DNA from 3 places in the Scandinavium manionii genome. Region 3 is predicted to be linked to each of the others. Evidence: predicted binding sites of a transcription regulator. Region 3 holds the regulator's gene; each other region holds the start of a gene.

Region 1 (2,273 bases), on a different contig from region 3:
GTTCGAGCGCTTCCTCTTCATTGCGCACGTCTTTGGCCAGCAGTTGCGGATCCAGCGGCTGGGCGATGGCTTTCTCCACCAGCTGACGCCCCTGCGCTTCCACGCCCGCTTCACGGAGCTGCGAATCAATCACCGCCCGTTCTTTATCATCAATATGCCCGTCGCTTTTCGCGGCAAACACCAGCGCCAGAATCAGGCGCTCAGTGCGCATATCCACTGGACTGGTTTGCTGCCCGTACTGCGGTTCGCCCTGATGTGCCGTACGTATTTTATCTTTGTACTTGTTCCACAACACGCTGCCCGCTACCGCCCCGCCGCCGACAAGCAGCGCACCGGTTCCGTATTTTGTTAGCAGTTTGCGCGATGATTTGCTGGACACCAGCAGCCCGGCAAGACCACCGAGCGCACCGGGAACCAGCAGTTTACTGAGCCCCTGCTCGCCGGATGGCTGAGCAGAAGACGATGATTGTCCGAGAAGAGATTGAATCTGATTTAGCCAGTTTGCCATTGTTTCCTCGTCATACTGAGATGAATGCCCTCAGCCTAAGCGAGCCGATGTCAGGAAACGTCTTGTCTGGCTAAAGATCCGAAAATTACTGCGCGCGATAGGTGGCGCTGCCCGCTGCACAATCTACCGTCACGACGTAATGCAAATCGGTATTTGAGCCACGCACCGTGAGCGGCACTTTCCATTTATCATTTTTCCCGGTCACGTCATGGGTGTTAACCCAGGCCACGGGATCGATCTGCCCCAGTGTTTTCTGGTCATCAGCCCACTGATTAATCCGGTTCTGGGTGTAGTCCTGCTTCACCATCGCGGCAATGCCGTCAGTGTCCTGGCCTTTACACTGGCTAAATGACACCGTTTTCTCACTGGCCGCTTGTGCCGTAACGCTGCTGATCAGCAGCAAAACTGCCGTCATTATTGTTCTCTTTTTCATATGTATATCTCTCGCTCCTGATAGCCCTAAAAAGCATGGTACAAATCACCGACAACGCAAGTAAGCGCCTGTTATTTATCGCGTCGTTTCTCACCCGAGACAGACGCAAACGTTTTCGTATATACTGACATCCATTTTTTTACTGTGGAATTTCGTTATGACTGTACTAGGCACAGCGCTGCGTCCGGCGGCAACCCGCGTGATGTTATTGGGCTCAGGCGAGCTGGGTAAAGAAGTGGCCATTGAATGCCAGCGTCTGGGTATCGAAGTGATTGCCGTCGATCGTTATGCCGACGCCCCGGCGATGCACGTTGCCCATCGCAGCCACGTCATAAATATGCTTGACGGCCAGGCGTTGAAGGCGCTGGTTGAGCAGGAAAAGCCTGACTTTATCGTGCCGGAAATCGAAGCCATCGCCACCGACATGCTGATTGAACTGGAACAGGCCGGTCAGCACGTGGTGCCCTGCGCCCGCGCGACAAAGCTCACCATGAACCGGGAAGGCATTCGCCGCCTGGCAGCAGAAGAACTCAAACTGCCAACCTCCCGCTACCGTTTTGCCGACAGTGAACAGAGCTTCCGCGACGCCGTCAGCGATATCGGGCTGCCCTGCATCATCAAACCGGTGATGAGCTCATCCGGCAAAGGCCAGAGCTTTATCCGTAGCGAAGAACAGCTCTCAGCCGCATGGCAATATGCCCAACAGGGTGGCCGTGCCGGGGCAGGACGAGTGATCGTCGAAGGCGTGGTGAACTTTGATTTTGAAATCACGCTGCTGACCGTCAGCGCCGTAGATGGCGTACATTTCTGCGCCCCGGTCGGTCATCGTCAGGAAGACGGCGACTACCGCGAATCATGGCAGCCGCAGCAGATGAGCCCGCTGGCGCTCGAGCGTGCCGAAGCCGTCGCCCGTGATGTGGTCCTGGCGCTCGGCGGCTATGGCCTGTTTGGCGTAGAGCTGTTTGTCTGTGGCGATGAAGTGATTTTCAGCGAAGTGTCGCCTCGCCCGCACGATACCGGCATGGTTACGCTGATTTCGCAGGACCTGTCCGAGTTCGCGCTACACGTCCGTGCGTTTCTGGGCTTACCGATCGGCGCGATCCGCCAGTACGGCCCTTCCGCTTCGGCCGTCATTCTGCCGCAGTTAACCAGCCGCAACGTCAGCTTTGGCAACGTGGAAGCCGCGGTCGGGGCAGGTGTTCAGCTGCGTCTATTTGGCAAACCGGAAATCGAAGGCTCGCGTCGCCTGGGCGTGTCGCTGGCAACGGCTGATGACGTCGAAACTGCGGTTGAGCGGGCGAAATCAGCCGCCGCCGCCGTGGTCGTTAAAGA
Region 2 (2,273 bases), on a different contig from region 3:
TTTTTGTTTCGCAGTTAGCGCCCGGGCATCGAGCATATGCGCGTATCCCATGTTATACGCCGCCAGCGCAAACCAAATCCGTTCCTCTTTCGGCACCGTGTCCGGCACCTTATCCATCATGTCCTGCAAATAACGCATCCCGCCACTGATGCTCTGTTCAGCATCGGTTCGGTCGGTCAGGCCCAGGCTTTGCGCGGTATTTTTGGTGAGCATCATCATGCCGCGCACGCCAGTCGGGGAGGTCGCCAGCGGGTCCCAATGGGATTCCTGCCAGGCAATCGCTGCCAGCAGACGCCAGTCAATGTCCTCGGCGTACTTCAGGAACAGCGGCTCAAAATCGGGCAGCAGGTTATCGACCGCGCGCAGGAAGGTGCGGGTATCGAAATAGTCGAAGTCGCCACCGTGGCCGAGATACTTCTCTTCAAGACGCGCCAGAGTGCCGTCTTCATTAATGTTGTTGAAGAAATCGAGCATCGCCGCAGGTAGCGTGTTATCGCTATCCTTCATGCTAAACCAGGTGACAGGCTGTTCATCAGTGATATCCAGCGCCACCGCCAACTCCGGGTGAACGCGCTGGAACAGGCTTATCGCTACCGAATCGGCAATGGTGTAATCGAGCTTGCCGTCGATAATATCCTCCATCAGCTCAACGCTGCCGCGCTTATCGTCCACCGTCCAGTCGAGGTTGGGGTACTTTTCCGCCTTCAGAGCCTGTAAATCGGTGATCGCCACGTGGCCCGGTGCAATGGTTAATTGCTGTGCGGTGATATTATCCAGCGTTCGCGGACGGAAACTACCTTTGCGGTAAACCAGCTGCTGGGAAACTGAGTAGTACGCCGGGCCAGCCTGATAGTTTTTGGTGCGCTCGCTGTTGTACACCAGACCGGCGGCCAGCATATCGGCATTGTCGTTATCGAGGTCATCAAACAGCTGACTGATGTTCTGGCGAACGGTGATTTTGAGCTTAACGCCAAGATAATTGGCAAACTGCTGAGCCAGTTCGTAGTCGAGGCCGTAATCTTTTTCGTTAATGCTGGCGAACGTCAGGGGAGAAACCAGGGTACTGACGCGCAGCTCACCGCGCGCCTGGATAGCGGCGATGCGATTCTCTGGTTTACTGAACCAGGGAATAGAGGGCCATAGCGCCGCTGCCAGTAGCAGGGTGACAATGCCGATAAACAGATAATTAATCTTTAATTTTTTCAATTAGTTAATTCTCTGTGAAGAGAGCGATCTCAGGCAATAGTTACCATGTTAAAGTTTAGGGGCACTTCAGAATGAGCGGCATTTTGCTTAACAATGCGGCAGTTGGCAACCCATTCATGCATTTCACCGCATCGGGTGGTAAAACGCAGCGGCAATTTTATTTTGACGCAAACGGTTACGTCGCTGCTTCAGATCCACTATAATGGCGCCCGTTTTCCGCCATTGCGCACACTGAAACCCAGAAGACGAGAGACTTATGATGGAAATTCTGCGTGGTTCGCCTGCACTGTCTGCATTTCGTATTACTAAACTGCTGGCACGTTTTCAGGCAGCCAACCTTCCGGTCAGCAACATTTACGCCGAGTACGTGCATTTCGCCGAACTGAACGCCCCGCTTTCAGAACAGGAACATGACCGACTGGCACAGTTGCTGCAGTATGGCCCAAGCCTCAGCAGCCATACGCCCGCTGGAAAATTACTGCTCGTCACCCCCCGCCCTGGCACCATCTCCCCCTGGTCTTCAAAAGCAACGGACATCGCCCATAACTGCGGCCTGGACACCATCGTCCGCCTCGAGCGCGGCGTTGCGTATTACGTTGAAGCCTCAACCCTGAGCGATGCTCAGTGGAGCCAGGTAGCGGCAGAATTGCATGACCGCATGATGGAAACCGTATTTGGTGCGCTGCAGGATGCGGAAAACCTGTTCGCCCATCATCAACCGGCCCCGGTATCCAGCGTGGACGTGCTGGGTCAGGGACGTCAGGCGTTAGTGGAAGCCAACCAGCGTCTCGGTCTGGCGCTGGCGGAAGATGAAATCGACTATCTGTTCGACGCGTTCACCACCCTGAACCGTAACCCGAACGATATCGAACTCTACATGTTTGCGCAGGCTAACTCTGAGCACTGCCGACACAAAATTTTCAACGCCGATTGGGTTATCGACGGTGAAGTACAGCCGAAGTCGCTGTTCAAGATGATCAAAAATACCTTCGAGAAAACCCCGGATCACGTGCTGTCTGCTTACAAAGACAACGCCGCGGTAATGGAAGGTTCGGACGTCGGTCGCT
Region 3 (2,273 bases):
CAGCAGCAGCGTGGTGTAATCCGGCGCGATAGCCGACAGTACGTTGCCGAGCGTGAAAATGGCCATCAGGAAAATGAGCGCATTACGGCGCGCGCGATGTGAAAGCAGCAACGTCATCAACGGCGCACCAACCATCACACCAATGGCATAGGCGCTGATCAGCATCCCGGCGGCAGGGATAGAGACATCGACGCCTTTAGCGATAACGGGCAGCAAGCCCATTGGCGAGAATTCCGTGGTCCCGATGGCAAACGCCCCGATTGCCAACGCCAGCAGGGGAAAATTGATTTTCATGTAACGACTCCGGTAAGCCATCCGTCTGGGATGGTGCAACAGCAGAAGTCAAAAGCATGACATCAATCACAAAAAAACAGAAGTAAACAAAATGGCAAAAGTTTTTTGCAAATCTGGTAACAATCGGCAGGAAGATGAGGCGGAGGAAGAGAACTCTCCCTCCGTATAAATCAATGCAGGACGGCGGTCAGACCGGCGGCAACAATCACGGCCAGCGCAATCACGGTCGTCATCAGAGAGAGCTTAAGGTCGGTACTCATCAATTTTTCTCCTTTTAATCCCCACAACAAAAGTGAGCTTGCTCATTTTTGCACAACTGTACGCAAAAATCTTCCTGGTTTTAAGCTCATAGCGATTTTTCTCTTTCCCTTTGCCTCAGAATCAGACAAAATTCCACGCTAATTTAAAAGCGTACCAGCCATTGACCCCCTCCTGTCGTCCTGTCTGTATCCCGGCGTACTGCAATTCAATTGAATTGTGTTAAGGGTGTGTAAAGGCAAACGTTTTCGTGTTGGTAAACAGGCGTAAGGAAAGGGTCTGGAGTGAGAACGAATGGCAACTATTAAAGATGTAGCGAAGCGCGCAAACGTTTCCACTACAACAGTGTCACATGTAATTAACAAAACGCGTTTCGTGGCGGAAGAGACCCGCAACGCGGTGTGGGCGGCCATTAAAGAGCTGCACTACTCTCCTAGCGCCGTAGCGCGTAGCCTGAAGGTGAATCACACCAAAACAATCGGCCTGCTGGCAACCAGCAGCGAAGCCGCCTATTTTGCTGAAATCATTGAAGCCGTTGAGAAAAACTGCTTCGAGAAAGGCTATACCCTGATCCTGGGTAACGCCTGGAACAACCTGGAAAAACAGCGCGCCTATCTTTCAATGATGGCGCAAAAGCGCGTCGATGGCCTGCTGGTGATGTGTTCTGAATACCCGCAGTCGGTGCTCGAGATGCTGGAAGAGTACCGTCACATCCCGATGGTGGTGATGGATTGGGGCGAATCTAAAGCTGATTTTACCGACTCGGTAAATGATAACGCTTTCCAGGGTGGCTATATTGCCGGACGCTATCTGGTCGAACGCGGTCATCGCGAAATCGGCGTCATTCCTGGCCCGATGGAGCGTAACACTGGCGCCGGACGTCTGGCAGGTTTCATGAAAGCCATGGAAGAAGCGCAAATCAACGTGCCTGAAAACTGGATTGTGCAGGGTGATTTCGAGCCTGAATCTGGCTATCGCGCCATGCAGAAAATTCTTGCGCAACAGCCACGCCCGACCGCCGTGTTCTGCGGCGGTGACATTATGGCGATGGGTGCCTTGTGCGCCGCAGACGAAATGGGCCTGCGCGTTCCACAGGATATTTCAGTCATTGGCTACGATAACGTGCGCAATGCGCGCTTCTTTACCCCTGCCCTGACCACTATCCATCAGCCGAAGGATTCGCTGGGTGAAGCGGCCTTCGATATGCTGCTGGATCGTATTGTCAATAAGCGTGAAGAGTCGCAGTCTATTGAAGTGCACCCGCGCCTGATCGAGCGCCGCTCGGTTGCCGACGGTCCGTTCCGCGACTACCGCCGTTAATGATCTCTCAGGAGCCGGTTATTCCGGCTCCTGTAACCACTCTTTATTCAACGTTTCACTGTCCCCCAAATACTCCAGCAGCCAGCTCAGCGCCGGTGACATGTCATTTTGTTGCCAGGTCAGGCAGCATGCCGCATCCGGGAACGGATTTTCCAGCTCCAGCACCACCCATTCACCGCTGTCGATATACGGACGGGCAAAATGCGTGGGCACCATTCCAGCACACAGCCCGGCTGAAAGACAGGTCGCGGAAGATTCCCAGTCCGGCACCACAATCCGTTTTTGATTATCCAGCAGCCAGGTGATGCGTTTCGGCAACGATCGCGAGGTATCTTCCTGCACCAGCGCCGACCAGTTGCGCAACACATCATCGCTGAGCGGGCCGGGCATCTGCGCCAGCG

What was found. Region 3 encodes PurR, which represses purine synthesis genes. Its sites were predicted from a motif close to CANGCAAACGTTTGCNTG; they were not measured.
Region 1: the regulator PurR is predicted to act here: its motif matches at 1,044-1,061, upstream of purT (formate-dependent phosphoribosylglycinamide formyltransferase).
Region 2: the regulator PurR is predicted to act here: its motif matches at 1,371-1,388, upstream of purL (phosphoribosylformylglycinamidine synthase).

The regions. Positions count from the first base shown of each region.
Region 1 is NZ_JALIGC010000033.1:177,854-180,126, forward strand. Features, by position in the region: gene MUU51_RS04780 (tellurite resistance TerB family protein) at 1-508, opposite strand, end outside; gene yebF (protein YebF) at 594-941, opposite strand; gene purT (formate-dependent phosphoribosylglycinamide formyltransferase) at 1,099-2,273, shown strand, end outside.
Region 2 is NZ_JALIGC010000039.1:26,878-29,150, forward strand. Features, by position in the region: gene mltF (membrane-bound lytic murein transglycosylase MltF) at 1-1,206, opposite strand, end outside; gene purL (phosphoribosylformylglycinamidine synthase) at 1,463-2,273, shown strand, end outside.
Region 3 is NZ_JALIGC010000032.1:82,480-84,752, forward strand. Features, by position in the region: gene MUU51_RS03495 (MFS transporter) at 1-294, opposite strand, end outside; gene cydH (cytochrome bd-I oxidase subunit CydH) at 465-554, opposite strand; gene purR (HTH-type transcriptional repressor PurR) at 847-1,872, shown strand; gene punR (DNA-binding transcriptional activator PunR) at 1,891-2,273, opposite strand, start outside.